3 regions of the Rhizobium sp. rho-13.1 genome follow, and region 2 is predicted to be linked to each of the others. Evidence: riboswitches for the same ligand, from Rfam matches in the RefSeq annotation. Region 2 holds a riboswitch; each other region holds the start of a gene.

Region 1 (10,262 bases), on a different contig from region 2:
TCGTGCGGGAGGCGAACCGGACGAGATCCGGCAGGTCGCGCGGCTGCGCCACCACCAGCGTGCCGTTGCGCACGACCTCGCCCGGAACGGCGTCGCTCCACCAATCGGCCGCCCCGCGACCCAGTGTCAGAACGCTCTCGTCCGCCGCCTCGCTTTCGCAATAGGGCGCGAGCATTCCGCCGGCGAAGGACGATGCCCCGAGCCCTGCCGCATCCCGGCAATCGACAATATCGACCTCATGGCCGCGCTTGCGCAGCTCATAGGCGACAGCCAGTCCGGCGACACCGGCGCCCCTGACGAGCACCCCTGCCATCAGGCTTCACCTACCACGTGTTCGGCCGCGTTTTCCACGGGCATGTAGAGATCGCCGCCATCGCGATAACGGGCGGCCATCGCCTCCAGCCCCTCCTTCTGCGCTTCGGCTCGGATATCGTGCGAAATCCGCATCGAACAGAATTTGGGTCCGCACATGGAGCAGAAATGCGCCACCTTATGCGCCTCCTTAGGCAGCGTCTGGTCGTGGAAGCTGCGCGCCGTATCCGGGTCGAGCGAAAGATTGAACTGGTCCTCCCAGCGGAATTCGAACCGGGCGCGAGACAGGGCATCGTCGCGCAGGCGTGCGCCCGGATGTCCCTTGGCGAGATCGGCGGCGTGGGCGGCGATCTTGTAGGTGATGACGCCGGTCTTGACGTCGTCGCGGTCGGGCAGGCCCAGATGTTCCTTCGGTGTCACGTAGCAGAGCATAGCGGTGCCGAACCAGCCGATCATCGCGGCGCCGATTGCCGACGTGATGTGGTCGTAGCCGGGGGCGATATCGGTGGTCAGCGGTCCAAGCGTGTAGAACGGCGCCTCTCCACAGGTCTCCAGCTGCTTGTCCATGTTCTCCTTGATCTTGTGCATCGGAACATGGCCCGGTCCTTCGATCATCACCTGGCAATCCTTTGCCCAGGCGATTTTCGTCAGTTCGCCCAGCGTCTCCAGCTCCGCGAACTGGGCGGCATCGTTGGCGTCGGCAATCGAGCCCGGACGAAGTCCGTCGCCCAGCGAAAACGTCACGTCGTAGGCGCGGGCGATATCGCAGATCTCGTCGAAGTGCTCGTAGAGAAAGCTTTCGCGGTGGTGGTGCAGACACCACTTGGCCATGATGGACCCGCCGCGCGACACGATGCCGGTCACGCGGTTCACGGTGAGGTGGATATAGGCGAGACGGACGCCGGCATGGATGGTGAAATAATCGACGCCCTGTTCGGCCTGCTCGATGAGTGTGTCGCGATAGACCTCCCAGGAAAGATCCTCGGCAATGCCACCCACCTTTTCCAAAGCCTGATAGAGCGGCACGGTGCCGATCGGCACGGGCGAATTGCGGACGATCCAGTCGCGGATATTGTGGATGTTGCGGCCGGTCGACAGGTCCATCACCGTATCGGCGCCCCAGCGGATCGCCCAGACCATCTTCTCGACCTCCTCCTCCATGGACGAGGTGACAGCAGAGTTGCCGATGTTGGCGTTGATCTTCACCAGAAAATTACGGCCGATGATCATCGGCTCGCTTTCGGGATGGTTGATATTGGCCGGAATGACGGCGCGGCCCTCGGCCACCTCGCGGCGCACGAATTCCGGCGTTACGAAATCCGGGATGTGAGCGCCAAAACTTTCGCCATCCCGCAACGAGGCTTCACGGACAGCCTGGCGTCCGAGATTTTCGCGGATGGCAATGAATTCCATCTCGGGCGTGATGATGCCGGCGCGAGCATAGGCAAGCTGGGTGACGGCCCGGCCGGGAGCGGCCTTCAGAGGCGCATTGCGAACGGGAAATTCCGGCGTCAATCGCTCGCCGGTGGCAAAGCCGTTATCCTCCGGCATGACGTGGCGGCCTTCGTAACGCTCAACATCGCCGCGCGCCAGGATCCAGTTTTCCCGCAGGCGCGAAAGACCGCGATCGATCGCAACGATATGGCCTGGATCGGTATACGGGCCCGAGCTGTCATACACGATAACAGGCGGCTCCCCCGCAGTCGGATGCAGGGAGATTTCGCGCATCGGCACGCGAATGTGGGGATATCGCTGGCCTTCGACATGGATTTTGCGGGAGGCCGGGAATGCGCCCGAGGTGACCGTCGGGCTCTGGTTTTTAGCGGCAATATTCATCGTGAGGCTCCAAGTTTGCGTTTGGAGACCCAGTCCTAGAGCCGGAATGATGGAAGAACGCCGACACGGAATCCGGGATGCGGATCTGTAACTGCAGCAGCGCTTTGCACCGTCCCTACGCCAGTATGAACTGGATCAGGTTCAACGGGTCACTGCGCGCGATAGCAGAATCTCAGCCCCTTGACGGGACACCCCTGGTGAATACGACAAAGCCTATGGCAGCCCGACGAAGGCGTCAAGGGGATGAAAGATGATGTCATTGCCACAGTGCGAAACACAGCCGCGGGGCTTGATGAGAGCTGAACCGGTGGAAGTTGGAACTCCTGATGCGGGCAGAGATATGCGCTGGCCGGGCGCTGCGTTTTAGGTGCGCGCGCATCAAGGCCCATTGCGACCAAACGGCCACTACACCCGCACACGCATCCTGGCGTGGTTGCGAAGTGTCATACAAGTGAACCGGAAGGCACTATTTCTGCGACGAAGGGCGTACAATATTGCCCTGACATAGGATATAATCTGACGAAATGCCTCGGCTCGGCCGGGCGTTCTTCAGATAGAGGCTGTGCCATGCTTTCTACCATTCGACGGGACCTGAAAGACAATATCGGTGACCAGTTTCGGGGCTTCCGGCATCTCATCCACACGTTGAGCTCCGAGGCACCCGCCATCAGCGTCGCCAACCAGCCATTGCCACCCCTTCCGGCAGAGCTAAGCCGTCTTGTCGGCGGCACTTTGCAGACGGTGGATGGGGTGATGACAACGTTGCAATCGCTCGTCACGCCTTTGCGGGATCTGCGGGCGCCGGAGGCAGGGTTCCGGGAGTTCTCCTTCTACTTCGGTGCAGCGGGCGGAGCAATCTCTGGCGACGAGGACGAACTCACCGACGACCTTTACGCGGCGCTCAAGCTCATCACCAAGGGCGTCGGCCCGGCCCGGCTCATCCTGAAAGCGCGTGTCACGGCAGCGGCAAGGCAAGTCATGACGATGTCCAGAAGCGAGCGATGGACCGTGGACGACCTCGGCACCTGCTGCGCAACAGTTTTCATCGCGTTCGTAAAGCACGAGCCAATCGCGAGCGTCGGTAATGCCCATGACAGCGAAACCTGGAAACTCTACGCGGCCCTGTCGCTTGCGTTCGCACTTTCGATTTCAGATCGCCTCACGGGAAGCGAGTTTCAGTCGTTTACGCCGGATGCGATCACGGTTTGCAATCTCCGCAGCGAGGTCTTTCAGGAAGCCATCAGGTCCGGCTCGCGAACCGAAGCGCTGATTAAAACCTGCACGAGCCTTCTCAGACACCTTCCCTGAAGCTGTGCGCTGAACATTTGACAGTTTCTTATGCATATTGTACAAATTAAGCGCAACATTCGGGATAATTTGTCCTGCCGGAGTTACGCGCTTGGATCTGCTCACCCAGAATGAGATTGCAGCAGAGCCTGATTTCGGACATCGGCTCCGCCAACTCAGATGGTTTCGAAAGTCATTTCGCAGCAGTGCGCAGACGCTATCTGCGCGTTACGGACTGTCTGTCACCATCGACGAGGACAAGCTTGCAAAGGTATTCATCGACTGGGTCGAGGTGCTGGATGCGAAGAAGAGCCTGGCGACTGTGAACCGTGCGGATTTCATCGTTTTTGCCGGCGGTCTCGCATTGAAAGAACTGATCAAGGCGCGGCCTGCGAAAGTCGATCTGGTAGAGGCAAAAAGTGCCGTTCCGGTCCCCGGGATTGTGGCCTTCTGGCCCGAGGGTTTTCTTTATACCAACTATTGCATCAGTGCGGTCATAGCGGTGCATCAGCAGGAATTCCAGTCGACATTACCCCTGTCGGGCGGTGTGGATGATCTGCGGACCTGGTGGTCGTTCAAGGAGAACACCAGCGAGATGCCTGCCTATGCGGTCGCATTTCTCGATAAGTTTTTTGGCGGCGAGCCCAACTGGGCGACACCTGATCTGCCAGAGATGCGCGTCGGCATGCTCGCCCGGCAAAATGCGGAAAACAAGCTCGATCGGGCCCCGAGCACAGAACGGCTGGTAGCGCCGACAATTTGAGCGCCGCGGCGATCGGCCTTCATGATCGCTCAGGCATGGAAGTTAGACTTTTCCTCCAGGCTATCTTCGCAAAGAGACTTTGGGGCATCCGGGTGAATCTGATCCACCCGGACTTGCACTATATGATCATCGCCATCGGCGTTTCGATGTATGTCCTGAAAGCTCCGATCAACTCTGCCGCGAGCGCGCCATCCACTGCACGGTGATCGGTCGATAGCGTCACGGTCATCAGCGTCGCGGGTACCACGGCCTCCCCGGAGATCACGGCGCGTCTTTCTCCGGCGCCGACGGCAAGGATGGTGGCGTGCGGCGGATTGACGATGGCTGCGAATTCGCGAATGCCGAACATGCCAAGATTGGAGATCGCGGCGGTCCCCCCCTGGTACTCCTCGGGCTTCAGCTTGCCTTCCTTGGCGCGGGCACCGAGGTCCTTCATCTCGGTCGAAATGACAGACAAGGTCTTTGTCTCGGCATTTCGCACGATCGGCGTGATAAGCCCGCCGGGTACGGATACGGCAACGCCGATATCTACATGCCGATGGACGATCAGGCTGTCGTCAGTCCATGACACGTTGGCATCAGGAACTGCGGCGAGTGCCATTGCGTAGGCCTTGATGACCATGTCGTTGACGGAAAGCTTGTTGGCTGGCTTGCCGCCGATCGGAAGCGTCGAGGAATTCACCTCGGCCCGCAGTTTCAAAAGAGCGTCGATGTTGCAATCGATCGTCAGATAGAAATGCGGTACGGTGCTCTTTGCCTCGACGAGCCTGCGCGCAATCGTCCGGCGCATGTTGCTATGGGCGACCTGATCGTAGCTTCCCTCGGCAAAGAGCTTGCGGGTCTGCTCGCTCGACGGTCCGGCAACCACAGGCTTCGGAGCAGCGGTAGGCGCGGCAACGGGTTCTTCCTGCTGAACAGGCGGTGTGTAGCCTTCCACGTCGGCGCGTGTCACCCGGCCATTTGGTCCGGATCCGGTTATGCGGCTGATGTCTATCCCGGCATTGCGCGCCAATCGCCGGGCAAGCGGGGTGGCCCGGATGCCCTCGCCCGTTTCCACGGTGCTTGCAGGGGCTTCAACGGATGCCGGCTGCTCCGGAACGGCCTCAGTTTTTGTTGCCTGGGGCGCGGCGGGTGCAGCGCTGGAGCCCGGCGAATAAGCCTCGCCGTCTTCGTAGATCCACGCCACCGGCGCTCCGACGGCGATATCGACACCCTCGGCGCCTACCACGTCGCGCAGGATGCCGCTTGCCGGGGCATCGATTTCCATGGCTGCCTTGTCGGTCTCGATCTCGAAAAGCACATCGCCTTTCTTAACCGTGGCGCCGCTTTCAAAAAACCACTTGGATATCCGGCCGGTTGCCATGTCCATGTCAACCTTCGGAAGAATGACTTCGATTGCCATGGCTCAGCGCACTCCCTTCACCAGATCGCGTGCCGCCGCGAGAATGCCGGCGACTTGCGGCACGGCTGCCTTCTCCAGCTCGGGATTGTAAGGAATGGGTGTCTCGGCGCCCCCAAGCCGCACGATGGGTGCATCGAGGTAATCGAAGGCATCGCTTTCAGCGATCATCGCACTGACCTCGGCACCGACACCGAGGGTCTTGACGCCCTCGTAGACACACATCAGCCGGGAAGTCTTCTTGACGCTGGCGATGACGGTTTCCCGGTCCATCGGGCGAATGGTGCGAAGATCCACGACTTCGACATCGATACCCTCGGCCGCCAGCGTATCGGCAGCCTCCAGCGCCTTGTGCACCATGATCGACGTCGCAACGATCGTCAGGTCGCGGCCTTCGCGCGCGATGGCAGCCTTACCGATCGGCACGATATAGTGGCCTTCGGGAACGGGTCCCTTCATCTTGTAAAGCAGCTTGTGCTCGAAGATCATCACCGGGTCCGGGTCTTCGATGGCCGCCAGCAGCATGCCCTTCACATCGTGCGGCGTGGCCGGCTGGATGACCTTCAGGCCGGGAACGTGACCGAGCCATGCCTCGAGGCTCTGGCTGTGCTGTGCTGCCGCACCGGTTCCCGAGCCTGCCGGAAAGCGCATGACCAGCGGTACGGAAACCGCTCCACCCAGCATGTAGCGAATTTTCGCCGCCTGGTTGACGATCTGCTCCATGGCCAGGGCCGCGAAGTCGGAAAACTGGAATTCGAAAATCGGACGCATACCGGTCAGGGCAGCGCCCACCGCCACGCCCGCGCCGCCGAGTTCGGAGATCGGTGTGTCCATGACCCTGTCGGGGCCAAACCGCTCGATCAGATCGCCGGTCACCTGGAAGGCGCCACCGTACACGCCGATATCCTCGCCCATGAGAAACACGCGCTCATCGGCTTCCATGGCAATCGCCATCGCCTCCTGAATAGCCTGGGAATAGCTCAGCTCTCTCACTGCCGCATCCATTACGACTGCTCCGTATATACGTTCTGTCCGAGATCAGCCGTTTCGGGCGATGGGCTGGACTTGGCAAATTCGATGGCTGCTTCAATCTCCTCGCGAACGCTGTCGCGAATGCCTGCCAGCGTCGCCTCGTCCGCTATGCCGAATTCGGCCAGCTGCTTCTCGAACATGTCTATCGGGTCGCGATTGGTCATCCAGTCGTCTATCTCGTCCTTCGTCCGGTAGCGGTTGCGGTCGCTCTTGGAATGGCCACGATGCCGGTAAGTCTTGCACTCGATGAGCGATGGCCCCAGACCGGATCGCGCCCGCTCGACGGCAGCCTGCGAGGCTTCCGCGACATCCGACAGGATGTTGCCGTCTACGATGACACCCGGCATCGAATAGCCGGCCGCGCGATCGGCAATGTTCGGGACGGCGGTCGAGCGCTCGGTCGAAGTCGACATGCCGTATTTGTTGTTCTCGCAGACGAAGACGACCGGCAGCTTCCAGACCGCCGCCATGTTCAGCGCCTCATGGAATGCGCCTTCGTTGTTGGCGCCGTCGCCAAAGAAACAGACGACGACCTTGCCGGTTTTCATCCGCTTCGATGTCAGCGCAGCGCCGACCGCAATCGGAATGCCGCCGCCGACGATGCCGTTGGCACCGAGGTTTCCAGTCGTCACATCGGCGATGTGCATCGATCCACCGCGACCGGCACAATAGCCGGTCGTCTTGCCGAAGAACTCCGCGAACATGCGCTTCACATCCGCACCCTTGGCAATGCAATGGCCATGACCGCGATGCGTCGAGGTGATCTGGTCTTCGTTGGTCAGCGCCAGGCAGATGCCCATGGCGCTCGCTTCCTGACCGATGGAAAGATGCATGGTGCCATGAATCAGACCACGCGTATAACTCTCCTCGGCGCCTTCCTCGAACTTCCGGATCAGATGCATCTTCCGCAAGGCTTCCAAGAGCTGCTCGCGGCTGAAATTCCTGTAGAGAAAAGGCATGTTGCCTGTTTCAGCAACAATTGCCTCGGCTGTCGGACTGTTTGGCATCCTTAAGCTCCTGCCCCGTAAACAAGCTTGTCCTGACGCGCCCGCAGCGCTGCGATCTTCGAGCCCGGCGCCACTGCCGCGTTGGCATAGGTGATCAGCTCACCCTTTTTGATGGCGGCCGTCACAGTGCCGCCCTGCAGCAAGCCGCAGGGAATGGCCGACGCGCTGCGCGCCTCTGGCGCCGTCATAATCCAGGCGCGGTAGCAATATTCGCCGATTGCATCGAGTTTTTCGCCCGGCTTCATATCCTTCTTGGCGACAGCACAGACCTCTGCGACCGGCTTCGACAGGGGCACCATGTCGGCCTTGCCGTAAAGCACGACGCGCGCGCAGGTCAGCGGCACTTCGAGAGACGTCAGGTGGTAGGGCCGATGGAATGTGAAGTACGGGCCCTTGCCCATCTTCAGGTCTTCCATTCGCTCCGAAATCCGCGGATGCGACATGTCGGCAACGACGAAAACGCCGGGCGCCACACCCTTGCCGATGGAATAATCGACGACTCCGATGCGCGACAGCACGCCACCGTCCTTTTCAGGCACAAGCGTCTTTGCAAGCTGGTCGAGCGTTGCTGCCGGGCCGTGCATGCCGGGTTTGTCAGGAACCAGCCCGGTCGCATTGGCGATTGCCGCCATCTCGACCATCGTCTTCGATCCATCGACGAATTCGACGAGCATACGGACATTCATGTGTCGGCGCGCGGCCTCCTCTGCATAGTCGTCCGGTATGGCATCGATGTTCAGGGGATTGTTCTTTCCCTTGCCGGCCGCAACGATCGGATGCCCCATCGCCGAGACGAATTCGATCAGCTCCATGCAGGAAGACGGTTCATCGCCGGCGCCCAGCGAGTAGGTAACGCCAAGGCGCTCGGCCTCGCTCTTCAGGAAAGCCCCTATCGTCACGTCGGCTTCGACGTTCATCATGACGAGGTGCTTGCCATTTTCCATGGCGGAGAGGCCGATTTCAGCGCCAACGGCGGGCACGCCGGTCGCATCGATCACGACGTCGATCAGGCCATTCTGCAGGATGAGATTGGCATCGCTGGTGACGGCGATCTTGCCGCTTTCCATCGCCGCCGTCAGCGCGCTTGCGCTGTCGGCTTCGCGTGCATGTCCGGTTTCCTGGTAGGCAATGTCGACCGCGCGTGACGCGGCGGGAAGATTGAGATCGCAGATTGCACCGATCTCGATGCCCGTCATGTGGGCTACGCGAGTAACGATGTCGGTTCCCATTTCGCCTGAGCCGATCAAGCCGATACGAACCGGACGTCCTGTTTCAGCGCGTGCAATGAGGTCACGCGCCAAGCCCGTTGGCGCGACGTTGATAGCCATAGAAACTCCTCCCAAGTTAATTAATGACCGTGTCTTTCAGTACGACTGTATTCGTACATTTGTCTTTCTGTCAACGCGAATGTTCATTTCGAGACCTCAAAGATGCGCTGCTCCGATCAGGCAACAGCGTACGCATGCCACCGATGTGGGATCGGCCGGCTCTCGAATTTCACGGATAAATGGGTAGTTCAGGCGAGGTTTATGGCGCTTCTGCTGCCAGGAAATCATCTGCGCCCTGCAACAGGCGCCGTGCACTTTCCTCATCGGTGATGAGGACCGTTGGCTGGACAAGGCGCATGGCGCCGAGCATCGATTCGCGCTTGTCTATTCCGCCCGAAGCGAGGATCCGCAAGGGAGTTCGGCGGATACGATCGACCTCGACCGACATGATGAGATTGTTGATCGGATGATTCAGCACATCGCCATTTCGATCGTAAAAATGGAATAGCAGGTCGCCAACCGCGCCCAGCTTTTCCAGTTCGCTTCTCTGCTTCTCGGTAAGAAAGCCGCCGCGATAAAAGGTTGTTGCAGAATCGATGCCGCCGACACTGACAACCACCGCATCCATATTGTCGGCCATGTCCAAAATATCCTGGAGACCGCATCGCTTGATCAGCGCTTCCTTCGTTTCCAGGCTGTCGACCATCGCTGGCGCCGGAATGAGGTAGCCGTCGCCTTGGAACACCTGGGCAAAGCGCCAGGCAAATTCGGCAGGATTGAATCGGCGCGCCTGGCTGACACCGCCCAGAAGCGAAATCACCTTGAAATCCTGAAGATTACGGGCATTGATCGACGAAAGACAGGCAAACAACGTCCTGCCCCAGCCGACACCGACCGTCATTCCCGGCTTCATCGCGTTAGACAGAAACGCACCGGTTGCTGCACTGATCGTCGGGATGGGGTCCGCTTCCGGATCGGACAAAGGTGCCACGACCACCTGCTCTATTCCGAAGGCGATCTCGAGCGATCGCTCGAGCCCGACGATTTCCGCAAGCTCTCCCTCAATGGCGATTTTTACTTCGTTGCGAATTCGCGCCTCCGCCAGCATGCGAACGACGGTGACGCGCCCGACGCCCAGAATATCCGCGATGTCGTTCTGGGTCATTTGCTCGACGAAATACATCCAGGCAGCCCGAATGCGCATTCTGTCAGCCCGGTTGCCCGAAGTCTGGCCGGCCGATGGGGCCTGATCTTCTGCGCCTTCGGATTTTGAGATGTCTTTCTTCGAACGTGCCAAGTTGGCTCCCGCGTCTTAGGAAGTAAAAAACTACCCTTAACAACAGTAGGCGCAATTGGAA
Region 2 (10,262 bases):
ATCATCCTTCTTGTCCAGCACAACCGGCTGCTTGCGCGCGCGCGCGACAAACTCAACAGGGCAACGGAAGAGCTGCAGCGCACATCGCGGGAAACCGACGCGCAGAATTTCCGCTATCTGACGGCCTTCAACAACATGACGCAGGCGCTGTGCATGTTTGACAAGGGCGGCCGCATGATCGTCTGCAACGACCGTTTCTCGACAATGGCGGCGCGGCCGCGCGGCATCGCCAGCGGTACGTCCATTGACAGCATTGCCAAAACCTCCGGGTCCGGGTCGGGTTCTTCGACCTTCGAACAGCTTCTTGCCCTCCAGATTCCGCTGATCAAGGAAGCGCGACGCGGCGTCTTCATGCATGAGGCTTCCGATCGCAAGGCCTACGTGGTGACCCACGAGCCGCTGCCGGAAGGCGGCTGGCTTGCTACCTACGAGGACATCACGGAGCGGCGTCGGCTGGATGCACGCATCGCCCACATGGCCCATCACGATGCGCTGACCAATCTGGCGAACAGGGTGCTGTTCATGGAGATGCTGGAGCGCAAGCTGAAGGAGGCAAAGCGCGACGGCGACGCGGTGGCCGTATGTTTCCTTGACCTCGACGGCTTCAAGGATGTCAACGATACGATGGGGCACCACGTTGGAGACGAGCTTCTGCAGCGGGTATCGCAGCGCCTGCTCGCCCATGTCGGCCCCCGAGATGTCGTCGCCCGCATCGGCGGCGATGAGTTTGCTGTCATCAATATTCTCAAAGCCAACGAGGATTTGAGCGAGGAAGCCAGCGAGAAGGAGGGCCTTGAGCTGCCGATCCGGCTGGTTGCAGAGCTGACGCGTCCTTACCTGCTGGACGATCACGAGGTGACCATTGGCGCCAGCGTTGGCGTGGCAAAGTTTCCCCAGCATTCCTCGGATCCGGAAGAACTGTTGAAATACGCGGATCTGGCCATGTACGAGGCCAAGGCCGAAGGCAAGGGACGCGTGCGCGTCTTCCGTCCTGACATGGACGAGCGGCTGCTGGCGCGAAAGGCGCTGGAAGTTGATCTGCGCAAAGCGCTCAAGCGGCGCGAGATGGAAGTTTACTACCAGCCTCTCGTGGACACCGCGACGCGTCAGGTATCCGGCTATGAGGCGCTGTTACGGTGGAACCATCCCCGGATGGGTCAAATCCCGCCAATGGACTTCATCCCGATTGCCGAGGATACTGGGCTGATCGGCGCGCTCGGTGCGTGGGTGCTCAATCAGGCCTGCGCCGATGCCGTGCGCTGGCCTGACCACATCACGGTCGCCGTCAATCTTTCTCCGATCCAGTTCCGTAACGACAACCTGATCCAGACGGTCGTCGCGGCCCTGACGGATAGCGGGCTCGAGGCAGGCCGGCTGGAGCTGGAAATCACGGAATCCGTCCTGCTCGATGCAGGCGCCCATACGGCGTCGACCTTGCTGGCCCTCAAGAAACTCGGCATCTCGATTGCTATGGATGATTTCGGTACCGGCTATTCGTCGCTGTCCAATCTCAGAAGTTTCCCCTTCGACAAGATCAAGATCGATCGGTCGTTCATCCGCGAGTTGACCCTGCATTCGGAATCACTGTCCGTCGTCCGGCTCATCACCGCTCTTGCCCAGACCCTGGGGATGTCGACGACGGCGGAGGGCGTGGAGACCGAGGAGCAGTTCGCCGTCCTCCAGGAGATCGGCTGCACGCAGGTTCAGGGCTATCTATTCGCCAAACCGAAACCGGCGCGGGACCTCGGCATCGATCCTCGACAGTAATGCAGGCGTCCCCCGTCGATGTCAGGATGACGAGGGGCTATGGGCGGATACAGTGATATCGAGCGTGACGTGGCCAATGGTCGGGCCAAAGCGGCAGAAGGCCTCGTTGATCGTCGCAAAGATGGCGCCGGCGTCGCCGCGCAGCTTGGTGCAGAAGTTCTTCGAACTGTGGAACACGCCGGAGTGCTTGAGGAAGTCGATGCAGCCGTAGATCTCGTCCATGTGCTGATCGATGCCGAGAACGTAGAGCGAGAATTGCGCGGAGACAGTCTCTCCCGTCAGGGGCGTTTTGCGAACGGCTGCGAGAGCCGCCTGCTTGCGTTCTTCGAGCGGAAGGGTGCTGACCATGCTGGTGCTTGGCGTGCAGATCGGATCGTCGGGTTCGCCGGGGCAGCCGCGCGAGACCGTGGCGTGCAGTACGCAATGCTTGCCCGATGAGGCTGCCGCCACGAAGAGGTCGCGCATCGCTGGAAAAAGCACGTCCGTCGAGCCGACCAGCAGCGTCGATAGATCGTCGGTCGAAACCCGCATCTGGTCACGATAGGGGTCCAGAGCGCCGAGCGCGCCGTGGATGACGCCGACGAAATCGTCGGTCATCGGATAAAGTGATATTTGTGCGCCTGAAAACATTTTAGCCCGCCTCGCTCCGCTGGTATTATCCAGATCAGCTTTTAGGGTTTGGAAGCATGCACGCTTCGGTCTCAGCCCCGGCAATACGGAGCACCCCTGTCGATCCCCCCTGATAGCATGGACCGGAAAAGATAAAAGCAGATTTTTCCCGGGTCGACCGAGGGAGTGGAATTGCAAGGTCATCGCAGGCCGCATGCATCCTTTTGCAGCCTGACCCGTTGGCGATGCGAGAGTTGCGGCTTGCAACGCGGAGGGACGCTGTCAGATGAAAATCGCGACCTACAATGTAAACGGCGTGAATGGCCGGCTCGAAAACCTGCTGCGCTGGCTCGACGAATTCAATCCGGACATCGTCTGTTTGCAGGAATTGAAAGCGCCAGACATCCGCTTTCCGGCGCGCGAGATCGAGGGGGCGGGCTACGGGGCGATCTGGCATGGCCAGAAAAGCTGGAACGGCGTGGCAATCCTGGCGCGGGACGCTATGCCGCTGGAGACCAGACGCGGGTTGCCCGGTGATGACAATGGACAGAGCCGTTATATCGAGGCGGCAATCGGCGGCGTCCTGGTCGGCTGCCTGTACCTTCCGAACGGCAATCCGCAACCGGGCCCGAAGTTCGAATACAAGCTAGCCTGGTTCCAGCGCCTCGCAGACTACGCGCGAGAGCTTCTGGAACTCGAAATCCCGGTCGTCCTAGCCGGCGATTTCAATGTGATGCCGACCGAACTCGATGTTTATAATCCGGAGCGCTGGATCGACGATGCGCTATTTCATCCGGATGTCCGCCACGCTTTCCGGGAACTCGTCGATCAAGGCTGGACGGACGGGATCCGGCGGATGCACCCCGATCAACGGATCTATACGTTCTGGAAATATCTCCGCAACGCCTATGCCCGCGACGCCGGTTTACGCATAGATCACTTCCTCCTCAGTCCCTCGCTGGCCGAGCGGCTGTCCGACGCCGGGGTCGACGGGGACGTCCGCGGCTGGGCGCATGCCAGCGATCATGCTCCCGCGTGGATCACGCTCGACGACTAGGGACGTCAAGGCGCTCCATGAATGCCTTGAATGCCTCTAGAAACGGTCGTTGCCCCCGCAGCAGCTTGATTTCCGCCTGATCGAGATCGAACCAGCCGGCGCGGTCGACTTCCGGAAAACTTTGTATCTGGCCGGATTTCGGAGGCCATTGCATTTCGAAACTATTGCTGACAATCGCGTCTGCATCGATCTCGGCATTGGCCGCAAAAGCGACGACGACTTTGCCACCAGGCTGTCTGATTTCCCCGAGCAGCGTGAACGGACCGTCGAGGCTGGTGCCGATCTCCTCGCGGACCTCCCGGCGGGCAGCGGCGAGATCGTCCTCGTCCGGTTCGATGCCGCCTTTTGGAAGCGACCAGGCGCCTTCGTCCTTGCGGGCCCAGAAGGGGCCGCCGGGATGGACGAGCAGGACTTCGGGTGCCCCATGTGTGGCAAAGCGGTAGATCAGTACGCCGGCACTGCGTTTCACCATCTCAACTCTTTGCGTCAGCCTTGAGGGATAGCCCGAAATCTCGATAGACACTGAGACAATCGGTATAGCTGAGAGTTCTGCTCTCGCCATAAGAAACATGGGCGTTGGAAGCGCCTATACCTGCCTCTTCGGCGACGAACAGGATAGCCTCACCCAGTGACAGGCCTACAATCATGTCGTCGGCGCCGTCATCGCTGTCGATCCCTGTTATCGTTGCGGCAAGTGCGCGCTTGGAGAAGACGATCTCTCGCTCGGCTGGCCTCATTTCTGCGGGTCCTTACGTTCGGCACGGCTTCAGCCGCGCAATTCTGGATACTTGCGCTGCAGTTCGCTGTCGTCGGAGCAGGAGGTGTCGACTGCGGATAACTCGACCGATACAGCTTCCCCGACGTCGAGTTCGCCATCATGAAGGAGTTCGACCTGGTCTCCATCGTGCCTGACGAGGGTCGCAGACGATGTGAATCCGCGTTTTAGCAACCAATCGCGGGGTGCCTTGACGAGCAGGGTAACAGCAAACTTGCCATCCTCTTTTTCGGTCGCGACAGTCACGCTGTAGGAAACTGGCGCGGTTTCGTTGGCCAGCTCAAGCTTGCCGGTCGCGTCTGCCTTGTGCAGGGTGTTGGTCATGATGATCCTCTCATTGTCATGTTCAGAAACAAATTCGGGCCCTTGAAGTTCCGATCCGTGCCGTCCGATGGCGAGCGTGACAAATTGCCGAACGCTCATCCGCAGCCTGCAGGCTTCAGTGCCGCCATCCTTCAGATTGAATTCGGAGACTTTGGTGGGGAACCATGACGCGCAACGCTGGTTAGTCTGGTCCAAGCCGACCAAAAGGAGACAGGCCATGAACGGTTATCCCAAGCCGCCATTTCCCACGCAGCCACAGTCCATCCCCGGCAAGACGGCCCGGATGGATCCGAAGCCCGACCACGGGGAGAGCTCCTACAAGGGGTCCGGACGTCTGGCCGGAAAGCGTGCCGTAATTACCGGCGGCGACAGCGGCATCGGTCGCGCCGTCGCAATCGCATTTGCGCGGGAGGGTGCGGATGTACTCGTTTCCTATCTCGATGAGCACGAGGACGCAGCGGAGACGAAGCACTATGTCGAAGAGGCCGGACGGAAGGCGGTTCTCGTGCCCGGGGATATCCAGGATGCAGCCCATTGCCGGGCGATCATCGACAAGGCCGTATCCGAACTCGGCGGCATCGACATTCTCGTCAACAATGCCGCCCACCAGAATACCTTCAAGGATATCGCGGAGATCTCCGATGACGAGTGGGAGCTTACCTTCAAGGTCAACATCCACGCTATGTTCTACCTGACAAAAGCAGCCGTCGAACACATGAGCCCCGGCAGCTCGATCATCAATACGACCTCGGTCAATGCCGACATGCCAAATCCGACGTTGCTTGCCTATGCCACGACCAAGGGCGCCATCCAGAACTTTACGGGCGGATTGGCACAGATGCTGGCCGAGAAGGGGATTCGCGCCAATGCCGTTGCGCCGGGCCCGATTTGGACGCCGCTTATCCCATCCACCATGCCGGAAGAGAACGTTACCAACTTCGGCAAGCAAACGCCAATGAAGCGGCCGGGGCAGCCGGCGGAACTCGCAACAGCTTACGTCATGCTTGCAGATCCGCTGTCGAGCTATGTGTCCGGTACCACTATTGCAGTCACCGGCGGCAAGCCGTTCATCTAGTCAAAAGAGGAAATGTCATGACACAGGAAAACGAAAAGGTCGCACGCACCTGGGAATTGATGGAGAAGATCCTCTTCTGCATGCTTTCCACCCGGGTCGGCGAGGACATCCGTTCGCGGCCAATGGCAGCCCATTTCGAGCCGATTGAAAATGCGATCTATTTTCTGACGGATGTGGCTAGCCACAAGGACGAGGAAATTGAGCGCCGGCATAATGTCGGCCTGTCCTTTGCCGACACGAAGGGCCAGAAGTACGTTTCCGTGACGGGCGATGCAGAAGTGTCTAACGACCGGGAGCGGATCCGCGAACTTTTCTCGACGCCCGCCAAGGCCTGGTGGGAAAGCGCCGAAGATCCGTCTATCCGCGTGCTGAAAGTTACGCCGAAATATGCGGAATACTGGGATAGCCCCGGCACCGTGGTCAGCTACGTCAAAATGATTGCTGCAGCCATGTCGAGCGCGAAGCCCGACATGGGCGAAAATGCCAAGGTCTCGCTTTAAGGACCTGAGTTTCTTCAGCCTTTTAATTTTGGCCCGGCAGCCCATTCAAACTTGCCGGTTGAGCCTCGAGAGTATGTCGGTCCGAAGGTCTCCTCAGATCTTCGGGCCGATTTTGTTTATCAGCGATGGCTTCTTCCGTTGGCCATCGCCAGTGCGAATACGCCGCAGAGTACAGCAACCAGCAGGTAGTCGAATGCTGTCAGCAGTCTGAAGATTTCCATGTTTTTCTCCTCCTCAAGAGCGCGTCCAGTGTACTCCTCTTTGGATGGGTCGTCATGAATAAAATTCAGGGTTGCGGAAAAGCTCGAAAAAACATTCCGCTGCCCGTCTCATGAGGGGAAGCCCTTCCCTTGTCACGCCGCCACCAGCGTATATTGATCGCGCGACGCCCGGAGTAGAGTTCGGCTTCCGGCAGGCGATGCATAAAAAGGACTGGCTGATGCTTTCTTCGCCCGAGACTATTCCTGTTGTTGCCATTGTTGGAGGTGGTGTTTCAGGGGCGGCGGTTGCCTACCATCTGGCGGGAACAGGTCTGTTCGGCAGGCAACAGATCGTGCTCTTCGAACCACGGGCATTGCTTGGCGCAGGTCTCGCCTACGACACCGTCGAGCCTGCCCACCGCATCAACGTGCCATCCACCCGCATGAGCCTGTTTCCGGATGATCCAGAGCACTTCCAGCGCTGGATCGATACGAACGGGGCTCTTGGCGACGATCCCGACGCACTGGCAGCCAGCGGCGCCCTCTATCCGAGGCGCGGTCTGTTCGGGCGCTACATGAACGCGATGATCCGGCCGCTGGTCGAGAGCGGTTCCGTCCGCCATGTTCGCGAGCGCGTGCTCTCGGCCGATCGCCTTAATGGCCGGTGGCATCTGACGGGCGAGGGCGGTTATGTTATCGACGCCGATATACTCGTCATTGCGACCAGCCATCCGGCACCGTCCGCACCGGAGCCGCTTGCCAGTGTTCTTGCCGGAGATCCGCGCTTCGTCGCCGACCCTACCCGGCGGGGCGCGCTCGACCCGATCGGTGTCGACGACCGTGTGCTGATCGTCGGCAACGGGCTGACATCGGCCGATGTCGTTGCAGCGCTTGGCCTGCGAGGCCATCGGGGACAGATCACAGCGGTATCACGCCGAGGCTTGCGATCGCGCGGTCATCCTTCGATGCCGCAGGATCCGTTCGGCGATTTCACCTCCGAGCCTGCGCAGACTGCATCAGGACTTCTCAAACGCGTGCGGGCGGCCATTCGCGAAGCGGGCAGAGAGGGGCTTAGCTGGCATGCGGTCATCGATCAGGTGAGGGGCCAAGGCGAGGCGCTATGGCGCGGCCTGCCGGTCGAGGAGAGGCGGCGGATCGCGCGTCACCTTCGGCCGCTCTGGGACGTCCACCGGTTCCGTGTCGCGCCGCAAGTCGAGGCCGCCAGCGAGGAGGCAATCGCCGAGGGTCGAATGACCGTGCTGGCTGGCTCCGTGGCCGAAGTTTCAATCGACGAGGATCGCATCCGCTGCGTGCTGCGGCTCGGGCGGTCGCGCCAGCGTGTGGAGCGGCATTTCGATGCGGTGGTGGTCACAACGGGGCCGGGGCATGGCGGCATCCTTCGCAGCCAGCCCTTCCTGGCAGGTCTGGCCGAACGGGGCTATCTGGTGAACGACCCAACGCGACTCGGTCTCGACTGCAATGCAAATTCACAAGCGATCGGTGCGTCCGGCACGGCGACGGAATCCCTGTTCATATCGGGACCGCTGGCGCGCGGTACATTCGGCGAACTGATGGGCCTGCCGCAGGTAACGGAGCACGCGGTCTTGGTCGCATCCGGCGTTGCAGATACGGTCCGTGCAATGTTTCCAGCGACGCAGCGCCTGCACAGCATCTAGCGGGTTGCGGCCGCCTCTCGTCCAAACGCAATTTTATCGTCTTATAAGCCTGCAATTTCTGAGATATCGGCTTGCCCGCGCGCTCTCCCGGCGTTACGCAGCTTGCGTGATTGCCGATCAGCGAGATGCTGCGGTCGTGCGTCTTCAGGTAAGCGAATCTCATGCTGACAAAAAAAGGAAAATACGGTCTCAAGGCGTTGGTCGATCTTGCTCGTCTGGGCCCGGGCGAAACCGCCTTCATCAACGACGTTGCTCTGCGCAACAACATTCCGAAGAAGTTTCTCGATGCGATTTTGCTGGAGTTGCGAAATTCCGGCGTGCTGCGCTCGAAGAAGGGCCCGGGAGGCGGCTATTCGTTGTCTCGTCCCGCTGCCGAAATTCGTATCGGCCATGTGATCCGCACCCTTGACGGGCCGCTGGCGCCAATCCGTTGTGCAAGCCGTACTGCCTTTGAAGCCTGCGACGACTGTGCCGATCCGGCAGGCTGCCAGGTACGGAGGTCGATGACCGTGGTTCGCGACGCCGTCGCAACGATCCTCGACAATATGACGCTTGAGCAATTCGTGGCGAGCGGGACGCAAGGGCTGGATGCTGAAGAAGCGCTCGTTTCCGTGACGGGCTAGGCAGACCAAGTCACCCGGGCTTCCAATAGGCGACCTAACGAGATGCCACGAATATCGATTATTTTTCAGAGGCCTGGGAACCATTTCAATCCAGGGGCGTTCCCGAAGGGATCGGTGGCGTCGCTACAGGCGCATCTCGTCTGGCCTGGCCTGATAACGGTCGGCATGGGTGCATCGTAGCGAAGATGATACGTTTCAATAAATCGATTTCCAGTTCCATCCCTGCGATCCTGACCGTTGGCGCGATAACGCTGCTCCTTGTTGTCCTCGGCGCCCTTTATTTCAGCGGTCGTGCGGCGGAGGAGGCGGACAGCGCTGTCGATGCAAGCCGCCTCAACAATCGCGTGCTCAACCTGCTGAGTTCGGCGCAGGACGCCGAAACCGGACAGCGCGGCTATCTTCTGACCGGCGATGCGCGTTATCTTGCGCCGTTCACAAAATCCGCAGTGTTGATCCCGGCCGAAATCGCCGCGCTCACGCCGCGCCTGCTCGAAATCGGCGTTCCCCAGTCTTCGCTGGACAATCTCAGATCCCTCATGGATCGAAAGCTCGCGGAGATGAAACGCACGGTGGACCTGCGTTCCGCCGGCGATACTGCCGGTTCGATAGCGTTGGTCGAATCGAATGTCGGGATCGAGCTGATGGATGAAATCCGTCATGAGATCAATGTTATCCAGCAGCGCGGCGTCGTCAATTCGGGCGACCATATCGCCTCGCTCAGGGCATCGACAACGTCACTGTCGGCGATCATTGCCGTCAGTGCGGCCTTGCTCGTGGCACTAGCCGCCGGCGCGTTCAAGCTTATCCGCGATCACCACAGGCAGATCGAGGCGGCACGACTGCAGCTTGCCAGTGCGAACGAAACGCTGGAAGAGACCGTGGTAGCCCGCACTCAAGGGCTGCAAAGGGCAAACGACGAGCTGCAGGCCTACGCCTACATCGTCAGCCACGATTTGCGCGCTCCGCTCGTCAACATCATGGGCTTCACGGAGGAGCTCGATCGTGCCGCACAGGTGTTCAAGTCATACCTCGAGAAAAACAATGCCGATCTCACAACGATCGAAGGTCGTGCGGCCATCGAGGCCGTCGACACGGATATCCCTGAAGCGCTTGGTTTCATTCGGACTTCGATGCGTCGGATGGACAATCTGATCAACCAGATCCTTGTGCTCGCGCGGGCCGGAAACCGCGAACTGCACCGCGATCGGATCAAGCTGTCGGAGCTGGTCGAGGACACGTTGGGTACGCTCCGTCACAGGCTCGACGAGGCCGAGATCGAAGTCGATATACAAGGCGTGCTTCCCGAGGTGCAGTCCGACCGGCTAGCTCTGCAGCAGATCGTCGGCAACCTGCTGGACAATGCCATCAAGTACCTGGACCCCTCACGGCGCGGTAAGATCTCCATTTCCGGCAGGCGCCACGGTATGTTCGCGAGCGTCGAAATCAGCGATAATGGACGGGGAATCGCTGCAGGCGACCAGGAGAGGATTTTCGAACTGTTCCGGCGCTCGGGCAGACAGGACATGCCGGGCGACGGCGTTGGCCTTGCCCATGTTCGTGCGCTGGCCCGGCGTCTCGGCGGAGATGTTACCGTTAGTTCCGAGCTGGGGCAGGGGACAACGTTCGAAGTTAAGATTGCTGCCGATATGGCCCGAT
Region 3 (10,262 bases), on a different contig from region 2:
CATTCAGCGGTCTCGGCAGCATGCTGGGCGGCGTTGGACAAACAGCAAGCACAGCCGTCTCGGCTGCCGCTCCAATGACTGCAAACGCCAACAACCCGATGGCAGACATCGAGAAGCAGATCCGCAACGCCAGCGGCGGCAACGATCCTGAAGCCCTTCGCGCGGCTGCTGTCAGCGCCGTACAGGCAGTGATCACCGGCGACCAGGCAAAGGCTGACGATGCCCGCAACCGTGCTGCAGATGCGATTGCAAAGGCTCAGAACATCCCTGTCGATCAGGCTAAGGCGCAGGTTGCCCAGTACGAAGCAACGTATCGCACGAACATGGAAGCAGCCAAGCAGAAGGCTATCGACGCCGCGCAGACAGCTACCAAGGTTGTGTCCAGCGGCGCCATCCTTGCCTTCATCGCCCTGCTGCTCGGTGCGGTCGCCTCGTGGTTCGGCGGTTCGGTCGGCACTCGGGCAATTCCGGTCGCTACCGTCGCAGTCAACAGCGGCGTCTGATATTTAGGCTCTTCGGCGATATGAATACCAAAGCGTTCCCCATTGCCCCGACGGCAATGGGGAACGCTGCGTTTCGGGCACTGCTTGAAAGGCAACTCACCCTTCATCGGGCATCGCAACGTTTTTTTTGGCGGTTGGATGTCCAGGCCGCTGACGGTCTACGACCTGAACAGCTGCAATATGGCATTGGGCATCACGCTAATCTTACCCCCACCTTCGGCAACGACTGCCATGCCGAGGCTATGCCCCGATCTGATAACGGGCGCCACGATCTTGTGGCTCCCGGCATCGACGTCCATCGTCTTTACGAAACTGGCATCGATCTTCAGCTTGTCGACGGCAAAGCGTCGAGACGGGTGAGGCTGGAGAAGCCGGTTCCGAAGTCATCGAGGGCAATCCCGAAGCCTGCACTCTTGAACTGCCGGATACTATCCAAAGCGAGTTCCTGATCTTCGATCAGGACGCTTTCGGTAATTTCGATATGCGCACGATGAAAGGGGAAACCGCACCGCGCGATGGTGGAGGAAATTTCATCGAACAAGCGAGGATCATGCACGTGCAAGATGCGTTCGGGCGCGGCAGCGACGCTATTCGGCGATGATCTTGACGCGGTCGCCGGGAGAGACGGAGGAGCCTGTCTGGAGCGCATTGATCAGCTTGAAGAGGTCAAGCTTGCGGTCGGTCCCCATCATGCGCGAGGCGAGCGTCGTGATGTTGTCGCCCGGCTGGACGGTGAGGACGCGGACACGCAGCGGTTTCAGCGATGCGGCTTCTGCCGGCGTGATGTGGCGGAAGCTGGCGCGAAGGACATCGGCCGTCTGCTCCAGTGCTGCGCTGCCCTTGGGCACTGCGGTCAGGAAGCGGAATATCTGCGACTTGTCGCGAATGACGGTCACGTCGAAATCCCAGCGGTCGGCCGATGCCCGTGCCGTTGCCGCTTCCATTCCGTTGACGACCATCGGCTTGATGGTTGCCGGATCGAGGCCGGTGACCCAGCCGCTCGAGATATAGTTTGTCAGCGACTGGTTCTGTGTGTCGGCGACGCCGTCGAAGCGGACGGCTATGTCGCCGGGGCCGGTCGCCAGCACTGCCTCGACCTTGTTGTCGATGCGGAATTCCGGCGGCACCTCGAAGCGGATTCCGAGGCCGCCGTGCAGGAACACCTGGCCCCTGACATAGCCCTCCTCCGGGCTGTCGCCATAGAGCAGCCCGTCGATACCGTTGAGATAATAGTCGCGGCCGGTGTCGCCGACCTTGCCCTGCTCGCCGAATTCACGGGCATGTTCGCGCGCCAGATCGATGCGCTGCGGCGTGCTTGGATGGCTCGATAGGAAGTCGAGGCTCTGGTCGGCGTCGGAGTTTGCCGACTGGTAGCGACTGTAGGCTTCCATCGAATCCAGGAAGCGGGCGGCGGCGTAGGGGTCGTATCCGGCCTGGCCGAGCGTGCGAATACCGATCTCGTCGGCCTGCAGTTCCTGCTGGCGCGAGAATGCAGCCAGACGCAGCTTGCCGCGCGCCAATGCCTGCTTGCCGGCGATGTCGCTGGAAAGAACCTCGCCGACGACGCGGCTGGCGATGACCTCGGCCTCTTCGCGCTTCTGCCGCTCGATGCCGTGGTTGGCGGTCACGTGGGCCATCTCGTGGGCAAGCACGGCCGCCACTTCAGAAGCATCGTTTGCGAGCGCCAGCAGGCCACGGGTGACGTATAGGTAGCCGCCCGGTAGGGCGAAGGCGTTAATAGCCGGCGAGTTCAGAATGGTGATGCGGTAGGATTGTAGCGGATTTTCCGAGACGCTGGTGAGGGCGCCGGCAATGCGGGCCACAAGCCGCTCGGTCTTTGCATCCTTGTATTCGCCGCCATAGCTGGCAACGATGCGGGGATGCTCGCGTGCGCCCATCTGGGCGCGGGGATCGTTCTTCTGGACTTCCGAGACGATCTGCGGATTGGCCGATGGCGAGACGTTTGGCTGGTACGTCTGGTCCATCAGCGACTGGCAGCTATTCAGCACTGTCGCTGCTGCCAGCAGCAGGACGTAGCGCCGGCACGACGTAGCAGCGCCGCGCAGCCTGGAAGGGCGCAAGCGTGTCCTCGTTCGTTCCATGCGCTCGGGCTGCTTCAGGACTTCAGTTCCGCTTGTCGTGTCTTAATGTCGGCAGGTCGCAAGATCGCGCTGATCGTCGTCCTACATGCTCGAGGTTTAGATCCATCCGCGCTTTCGCGCCGCATTTGTCGATGGTCTGCTCCCACTGCTCTAACTGATTTAGGCCTTAGTTGCATAGCGAGACTCTGCTTAATTGTGGCGTCGTTGCATTTTGGCAAGCATCGGTTCGAGATTACATTGTCGTGCAACACCGAAATTGCGGCAAAAGTCGTGCCGCGGCGCGGTCATGACCTCAAATCTGCAAAAAGCGCTGCAAAGCGGGCAGGCCGAGTGCCTCGAGAAAGCCATCTATCGGGGCTGCCAGGCGGATTTCGCCGGCATCGATGAACACCGCATGGTCGGCAAGCTGACGCACTTCGCGCGGATCGTGGGAGACGATCAACACCGTGTTGCCGGTCTCGCGGTGCAACTCCCTGAGCAGGTCGGCCATGCCGGCGCGAAGGCTGGGGTCTAGGGATGCAAAAGGTTCGTCCAGCAGCAGGATCGGCCGGTCGCGGATCAGCGCCCGAGCAAAGGCTGCGCGCTGCCGTTCGCCGCCGGACAGAGTGCCCGGCATCCGCTTTTCGAAGCCCTTGAGACTGACGCGTGCGAGAGCATCCGAGATCCGCCGGCGATCGTCGGCGCTGAGCCGCAGCGATGGGCTCAGCCCAAGACCGATATTAGTGAAGAGGTCGAGATGGGCAAATAGGTTGTTATCCTGGAACACCAGCGACACGGGCCGCTCGGCCGGGCTCATCATAGTGACATCGGTGCCGTTCAGCATGATACGGCCGCTATCCGGCGTCTCGAAGCCGGCCAGCAGATTGAGAAAGGTCGATTTGCCAGCGCCCGACGGGCCGGTGACGGCAATGATCTTGCCGGCGGGAAGGGTGCAGTCGAAGCGGAAATCGTGGCCGCCCAGCCGCAACCGCACGTCCGACAGGACAAGATCGGAAAGAGAGTTCACAGCCTGCCGCCTTTCTCGGCCCTGGATGCCTGGCCTGCGGTTCCAGCCACCGTCAATGCGAGGCAAAGCAGGCCCAGCAGCAGCGCATAGCCATCTGCGTCGTTGGTACGATAGCTGCCGAGCCGGCTATAGACCAGCCATGGCAGGGTGACGATATTGCCGGAGCCGAACAGCGCTACCGCTCCGAGGTCGCCAAGCGACAGCGCCATGGCGAAGGACAGCGCCGTAAACAGCGGCTTGCGCAGCCCGGGCCAGTCTACGTGGCGCAAGCGGGAAAAGCCCGTGAGACCGAGACTTGCTGCCAGCCGACCGGTGCGGGCCGTGTGAATGGCAAAGGCCGGTTCGACGACGCGGATGACGAAGGGTAGCGCCATCAGCATGTTGATGCAGACGATGAGGATGGCCGCAAACCGCGTCGGATCTCCGAAGGGACGCAGCGCCATGAACCATCCGGTCGCCAGCACGATCGGCGGCGCCAAGAGGACAAGCGATGAGGCGGCACCGAGCGTCGCCGAAAAGGCGCGGAGGCCTGTCGTGCCTTTTCGCACCGACGAGATGGCATAGCGGGCTCGCACGATTGCCAGCGAGAGGATGACTGCGAGCAGGCCGGCGGAAAGCGCGATGGCAAGGCTGGTCAGCAGCGCCTGCAGGAAGACCGGCTGGCTGGCGAGCCTGCCGAGGTTGGCCTCCATGCCGGCCACTGCGACGGACACCAGCGGCAGGCCGATGAACAGCGCAACAGTCGCGATGACCGCGCCGTCGGACAGTCGTGCCAGACGCTGCCGCCCGTCGAGGCGGCGTGGCGCCCTGCCGGTTGCGGGGCCCGGATCGTCCGGCGCCGGCAGCAGCGCCATCACGGCAAGCACGGCGCCGGTCATCGCAACCTGCAGCAAGGCCAATGCAACGGCACGGCCGGGGTCGAAGTCGAACCGCAGCGCCTGATAGATGGCAACTTCGATTGTCGTGGCCGCCGGCCCGCCGCCGAGCATCAGGACCAGGGTAAAGCTGGTGGCGCAGAGCATGAAGATGAGGCCAGCGATACCCGGAATGAGCGCCCGTAGCACAGGCCACTCGATGAAGCGGAATACGGCGCCCGGACGCATGCCAAGGCCGGATGCCATCAACCAGTATTCCGGCGGCACGCGCTCGAGGCCCGGCAGCATCAGCCTGACGGCGAGCGGCAGGTTGAAAAACACATGGGCTATGAGAATGCCGGAAAGCCCATAAATGCTGACCGGCTGTGTGAGGCCAAGCGTCTGCAGGGCGCCGTTGAGGATGCCCTGTCGGCCCCAGATGCCAAGAAGCCCCATGGCGCCGATCAGCACCGGCAGCCCCATCGGCACCGCCATCAGGCGGATCAGCCAGAGGCGGCCGGGAAAATGCCGTTGCCGGGCAAGGGCACGCGCCACGGGGATGGCAAGCGCTACCGCCAACACCGTCGAGAGCGTCGCCTGCAGCAAGGTGAAGCGCAGGACCCGCAGGATATAGGAATCGAGCAGAGGAGCGTTACCTTGCGTCTCGATGCCGGCGGCGAGCAGCGCGCCGACAGCAAGGCCGACAAACAGCAGGATGCCGGCGAGGCTGATAGCCCCGCCGGTCAGTGCCTTTGCGCGCTCGGATGTCGTCAGCATAGGGCTCGATCAGTTGCCGCTGGTGGCGGCCAGCCATTCGTCGATCCAGGCCTTGCGGTTCTTGTCGACTTCGGCCGGGCTCATCAGGAACGTCTTGGTGGGTACGACGAGCTTGCCGAAAGCGTCCGGCAGCGGCGCCGAGGTGGCGGCGCCCGGCATCATCCAGTTGTTGGTCGGGATAATGTCCTGAAAACCGGGTGTGATCATGAATTTCAGGAAGTCGCGGGCCAGATCCTTGTTAGCCGAGGTTTTCGTCATACCAGCGACCTCGATCTGGATGTAGTGGCCTTCCGAGAACGATGCCGCCTGGTAGCGGTCGGTCTTGTCGGCGATCATGTGGTAGGCGGGAGACGTCGTGTAGGAGAGCACCATCGGTGCCTCGCCCTTCGTGAACAGGTCATAGGCTTCCGACCAGCCGGGCGTGACGGTCAGGATGCGGCCCTTGAGCTTTTTCCAGGCTTCCGCCGACTTGTCGCCATAGACCGACTTGACCCAAAGCAGCAGGCCCAGGCCCGGTGTCGAGGTGCGCGGATCCTCGATGACGATCTTTTGCGACGGGTCTCCCTCGACCAGTTCCTTCATGCTTTTGGGCGGGTTCTTGATGGCTTGCGTGTCGTAGACCACTGCGAAGTGACCGTAATCGTAGGGAACGAAGACGTCGTCCTTGAAGTCGCCCGGCAACTTCACGGCCGTCGTATCGATCCCGGCAGGCTCGAACAGGCCGGTATCCCTGGCTTCGTCGACGAGATTGGTGTCGAGACCAAGAACCACGTCCGCCTTGGTGTCCTTGCCCTCGAGTTTCAGGCGCGACAGGAGCGCGACGCCGTCGGTGACGGCGACATAGTTGACGGTGCAGCCGCAGGTCTTTTCGAACGCCGCCTTGACCTTGGGGCCGGGGCCCCAGTCGGCGGTGAAACTCTCGTAGGTATAGACGGTCAGTGTCTTGTCTGCTGCCTGGCTGGCATGAGCGGTCAGAAGTGTCGTGCCGGCCGCCAGAACAAGGCCAGCCATAAATGTCGTCAGAGATCGGGTGGGCATCGAAGCGCCTCCTCCTTGGTTCGCGTTAAAACGGAGAATAGGCGCTGTTGATTTCGCGCGTCTAATCCCTCCGCCGGTGTTAACCGGATCAGGTTCCGCGGGTTGGCCGGTGAAAGCCTCTCAGCCAGATGTCCGGATGGACACAAGGCACCCCGTTAGAGCGAGGAAAGATGTAGCGGCGGGAGGGGTGGATGGCAAGGGCCCCCGACACGCGCGAAGCCCAGCTTTATCAGTCCGCGACGTGGGCTGCAGCCGCAGGGTCGATCGTCTTGGCAATGGTTGCGCCCGGTAGCTGGACGTTCTTAAGGCAAAGTGCGGTGACCAGGCCGACAAGGCAGATGCCCGACGCCGTCAGGAACAGCGGGTTGAAGGCGGCGGCATAGGCTTCGGCCACGGCTTCGCGCGTGGCAGCCGGCAAGGCCGCCATCATCTTCGGTGTGACTTCCTCGATATTGCTGACGCCGGGGATCGACAGGCCGACATGCAGCAGGCGGGAGCCGATGATGGCGCCGTAGATGGAGATGGCGATCGAGGCGCCCCCCATGCGCGAGAGCGTGACGGCGCCGGTGGCTGCTCCGATATCGCGGCTGGAGGCTGCATTCTGGATGCCGATGACCGGGACCTGCTGGGCAAGCCCGATGCCGATGCCATGAAGCAGCATCAGGCCGCCGATCAGGTAAACCGGCGTGCCCGCGTGGACTTGCGACAGGGCCGCAAAGGCAATCATGCTGCAGGCCGCACTGCCGATGGCGAAGGGCTTGTAGCGGCCGGTGGCCGAGATAAGCCGTCCCGCCGATAGCGAGCCACAGACGATGCCGCCGGTCAGGAGAATGAACAACAGGCCGGCAACCGAGGGCGAAAGGCCAGTGGTCGTCTGCAGGAACAGCGCGAAATAGTTGACCATGCCTATGGCGATGGCGCCGCTGGTGAGCGAGGTGATCAGCAACAGCCCGAAGGTCGGATTGCGGAACAACTGCATCGGCACGATCGGCTCCGGGGCGCGGCGCTCGATGAAGATCCAGGACATGGCGCAGACGATGCCGAATGCGATAATAGCGAGAACTGCCGGGGACAGCAGCGATCCGAACAGCTGGGTACCGTCAGCGGCAAGCACGATGCAGGTGGTCGTCATCGCCAGGACGATGGCGCCGGCATAGTCGATCTGCGGCTTGCGGGCGGGTTTCCGGTAGGGGAGCATGGTGACGAGGCCGGCAAGGACGATGAAGCCGATCGGTATGTTGACGAGAAAGATCGAGCGCCAGCCGAACAGGTCGCTCATCGTGCCGCCGAGCACCGGGCCGATGGCGCCTGATGCCATCAGGACCAGGCTGGAATAGCTCTGGTAGCGGGCTCTCTCCCGAGGCTCGAACAGGTCGGCGTTGATCGAGAAGATCGATACGAGGATACCGCCGCCGCCGAGCCCCTGCAGAACGCGGGCGGCAATCAGAGTGTTCATGGATACGGCAAGACCGCAGATGGCGGAGCCAACGGTGAAGATGGCAATCGCGGTGATCATCACGTATTTGCGGCCGAAAAGGTCGCCCAGCTTGCCGTAGACCGGCATGACGGCGCTCAGCGAAAGGAGATAGGCAGAGCCGATCCAGCCGAAACGCTCGAGATGGCCGAATTCGCCGACGATGGTCGGGAGTGCCGTCGAGACGATCTGGTTGTCGAGCATCGCCATGAACATGGCAACCATCAGGAACAGGTAAAGTATCAGCCGGCGACGGGGATCCGCCACAAGGGGCGCAGACGGCAGGTGCATATCCATGGGGCTTCCTATCCAGAATGGCCGTTATATGTGCTGATAGCATATATCTGTCAAGCGCATTTGAATGCATTCTGCATATTCAACTTTTCGCGATGATCTGTTACCGTGGCGGAATGACAGTAACCTTGAAGACAGACGAGCCGGTTTCGATGGATGCGCAGGAGGCGTATATCCAGCACATCGGACAGGTGATGACGCGGATGCGGCTGATGACCGGACGCCGGATGATCAGCCGGCTGGCGATCCAGAACGTGGCACCGGACCTCGAGCTCTCGCATCTCGACGTGCTCGATGCCATCAGACGGGCCGAGGCGGGGGGCGAGGTGACAGTCGGGGCGGTGGCCGAGATCTTGCGGATCGATCCGTCGCGGGCCAGCCGCATCGTTGCCGAGATGGTGACGCGTGGCGTCCTGCGCCGCAAGGCGTCGCAGGCGGACGCAAGGCGCATCGTCGTGGTGATGAGCGCGCTCGGCCAGCGGCTTCTTGCAGAGGTGCAGGCACAGAAGCGGGCGCTCATCGGGGATATCGTTGCCGATTGGTCCGAGGACGACATGCAGACCTTTTCGCGGCTTTTCGATCAGTTCATCGGTGGCTTCGAGGATGCGTTTCGGGCGCGCTACCGGGATTCGGATCCCTAAAGGCGCCGATTTGACGGATGACAGGCTGTCGCTCTTCCCTATCGACCGGTCTTTGCGCTATGGGCTTGGCCCATGAGTTCATCCACCTTCACGATCCTGCTTGGCGGGGCGCTGCATCTGACGGAGCGGCTTCAGGCGGCAGTCGCCGGCAGTCGCTTCATCGCCGCCGATGGCGGAATGCGCCATGCGCAGGCGCTCGGTGTGGTGCCGGAACTGTGGGTCGGCGATTTCGATTCGAGCCCGGCTGACCTCGGCGAGGCCTTTCCGGATGTGCCGCGGCAGCCTTATCCTGCCGCCAAGGCCCAGACGGATGGCGAGATTGCCATCGAGGAGGCAATCCGTCGCGGTGCCCGTCGCCTGGTGCTTGCCGGCGCGCTCGGTGGCGAGCGGTCCGACCATGCGCTGGCCTTGCTTCTCTACGGCGTCAGCCTGGCGGAGCAGGGGTTCTCGATGCTGTTGACCTCCGGCGAGGAGGAGGCCGTGCCGCTGATCGCCGGCGCCATGGAGATAGACCTTCCCGCCGGTAGCCTGTTTTCCGTTTCCGGTTTCAGCGCGCTCGATGGCCTGTCGATTGACAATGCCCGCTATCCGCTTGCCGGTTTCCATTTGCCGTTCGGTGCCTCCCGCACCATTTCAAACGTTGCGCAGGGTATCGTGCGCTTTTCCCTTTCGAGCGGCAGGGCCATCGTCCTTGCCCGCCCCTATGACCTTTCCGGAGTCTGACCCTTGGCCCCCCCTATTCTGAAACTCGACGACATCTTTCTCTCCTTCGGCGGCGCTCCGCTTCTGGCTGGTGCCAATTTCCAGGTGGAGCCCGGCGACAAGATTTCGCTGGTCGGTCGCAACGGCTCCGGCAAGTCGACGCTGTTGAAGATCGCCGCCGGCATGGTTGAGGCGCAATCCGGCGAAATCTTCCGCCATCCTTCGTCAACGATCCGCTATCTCGAACAGGCGCCCGATTTCGGCGACCACAAGACTGTTCTCGCCTATGCCGAGGCCGGGCTGACACCGGGCGACGATCCCTATCGCCTCACCTACCTGCTCTCGCACCTGGGATTGACCGGTGATGAGGATCCGCAGAGCCTTTCGGGCGGCGAAGCCCGCCGGGCCGCACTCGCCCGCGTGCTGGCGCCGGAACCGGACATCCTGCTCCTCGACGAGCCCACCAACCATCTCGACCTGCCGACCATCGAGTGGCTGGAAGGCGAGTTGCAGAAGACCCGCAGCGCCATCGTCGTGATCTCGCATGACCGTCGCTTTCTCGAGAAGGTCTCGACAGCCACCGTCTGGCTCGACCGCGGTACTTCGCGTCGTCTCGACAAGGGTTTTGGTTTCTTCGAGGCCTGGCGTGACACGGTGCTCGAGCAGGAAGAGCTTGAGCAGCACAAGCTCGGCAAGCAGATCGAGCGCGAAGAGCACTGGCTGCGCTACGGCGTCACCGCGCGTCGCAAGCGCAACATGCGCCGCCTCGGCGATCTGCAGACGATGCGCGCCGACTATCGCGGCCACAAGGGTCCGCAGGGCTCGGTCAACGCCAACATTTCCGACGTGCAGGAATCCGGCAAGCTGGTGA

What was found. A riboswitch is a leader RNA that binds a small molecule or an ion and turns the genes downstream of it on or off. The one in region 2 is predicted to bind thiamine pyrophosphate.
Region 1: linked by a shared signal. The riboswitch ahead of thiC (phosphomethylpyrimidine synthase ThiC) and the one ahead of EQW76_RS03845 (YkoF family thiamine/hydroxymethylpyrimidine-binding protein) in region 2 are both predicted to bind thiamine pyrophosphate.
Region 3: linked by a shared signal. The riboswitch ahead of thiB (thiamine ABC transporter substrate binding subunit) and the one ahead of EQW76_RS03845 (YkoF family thiamine/hydroxymethylpyrimidine-binding protein) in region 2 are both predicted to bind thiamine pyrophosphate.

The regions. Positions count from the first base shown of each region.
Region 1 is NZ_SCFL01000004.1:179,318-189,579, reverse strand. Features, by position in the region: gene thiO (glycine oxidase ThiO) at 1-313, opposite strand, end outside; gene thiC (phosphomethylpyrimidine synthase ThiC) at 313-2,148, opposite strand; TPP riboswitch at 2,243-2,354, opposite strand; gene EQW76_RS14135 (hypothetical protein) at 2,716-3,456, shown strand; gene EQW76_RS14130 (hypothetical protein) at 3,548-4,198, shown strand; gene EQW76_RS14125 (dihydrolipoamide acetyltransferase family protein) at 4,317-5,600, opposite strand; gene EQW76_RS14120 (alpha-ketoacid dehydrogenase subunit beta) at 5,604-6,602, opposite strand; gene EQW76_RS14115 (thiamine pyrophosphate-dependent dehydrogenase E1 component subunit alpha) at 6,602-7,636, opposite strand; gene EQW76_RS14110 (NAD(P)H-dependent oxidoreductase) at 7,639-8,964, opposite strand; gene EQW76_RS14105 (sugar-binding transcriptional regulator) at 9,164-10,180, opposite strand.
Region 2 is NZ_SCFL01000001.1:745,557-755,818, reverse strand. Features, by position in the region: gene EQW76_RS03850 (EAL domain-containing protein) at 1-1,767, shown strand, start outside; gene EQW76_RS03845 (YkoF family thiamine/hydroxymethylpyrimidine-binding protein) at 1,789-2,397, opposite strand; TPP riboswitch at 2,392-2,505, opposite strand; gene xth (exodeoxyribonuclease III) at 2,663-3,433, shown strand; gene EQW76_RS03835 (NUDIX domain-containing protein) at 3,417-3,905, opposite strand; gene EQW76_RS03830 (hypothetical protein) at 3,907-4,170, opposite strand; gene EQW76_RS03825 (hypothetical protein) at 4,200-4,751, opposite strand; gene EQW76_RS03820 (SDR family oxidoreductase) at 4,750-5,607, shown strand; gene EQW76_RS03815 (pyridoxamine 5'-phosphate oxidase family protein) at 5,625-6,107, shown strand; gene EQW76_RS03810 (FAD/NAD(P)-binding protein) at 6,547-7,983, shown strand; gene EQW76_RS03805 (Rrf2 family transcriptional regulator) at 8,145-8,606, shown strand; gene EQW76_RS03800 (CHASE3 domain-containing protein) at 8,792-10,262, shown strand, end outside.
Region 3 is NZ_SCFL01000003.1:145,590-155,851, forward strand. Features, by position in the region: gene EQW76_RS11920 (PhnA-like protein) at 1-503, shown strand, start outside; gene EQW76_RS11930 (EAL domain-containing protein) at 829-1,152, opposite strand; gene EQW76_RS11935 (M48 family metalloprotease) at 1,091-2,584, opposite strand; gene EQW76_RS11940 (ATP-binding cassette domain-containing protein) at 2,898-3,611, opposite strand; gene thiP (thiamine/thiamine pyrophosphate ABC transporter permease ThiP) at 3,608-5,242, opposite strand; gene thiB (thiamine ABC transporter substrate binding subunit) at 5,252-6,280, opposite strand; TPP riboswitch at 6,329-6,445, opposite strand; gene EQW76_RS11955 (MDR family MFS transporter) at 6,510-8,051, opposite strand; gene EQW76_RS11960 (MarR family winged helix-turn-helix transcriptional regulator) at 8,201-8,689, shown strand; gene EQW76_RS11965 (thiamine diphosphokinase) at 8,762-9,412, shown strand; gene EQW76_RS11970 (ABC-F family ATP-binding cassette domain-containing protein) at 9,416-10,262, shown strand, end outside.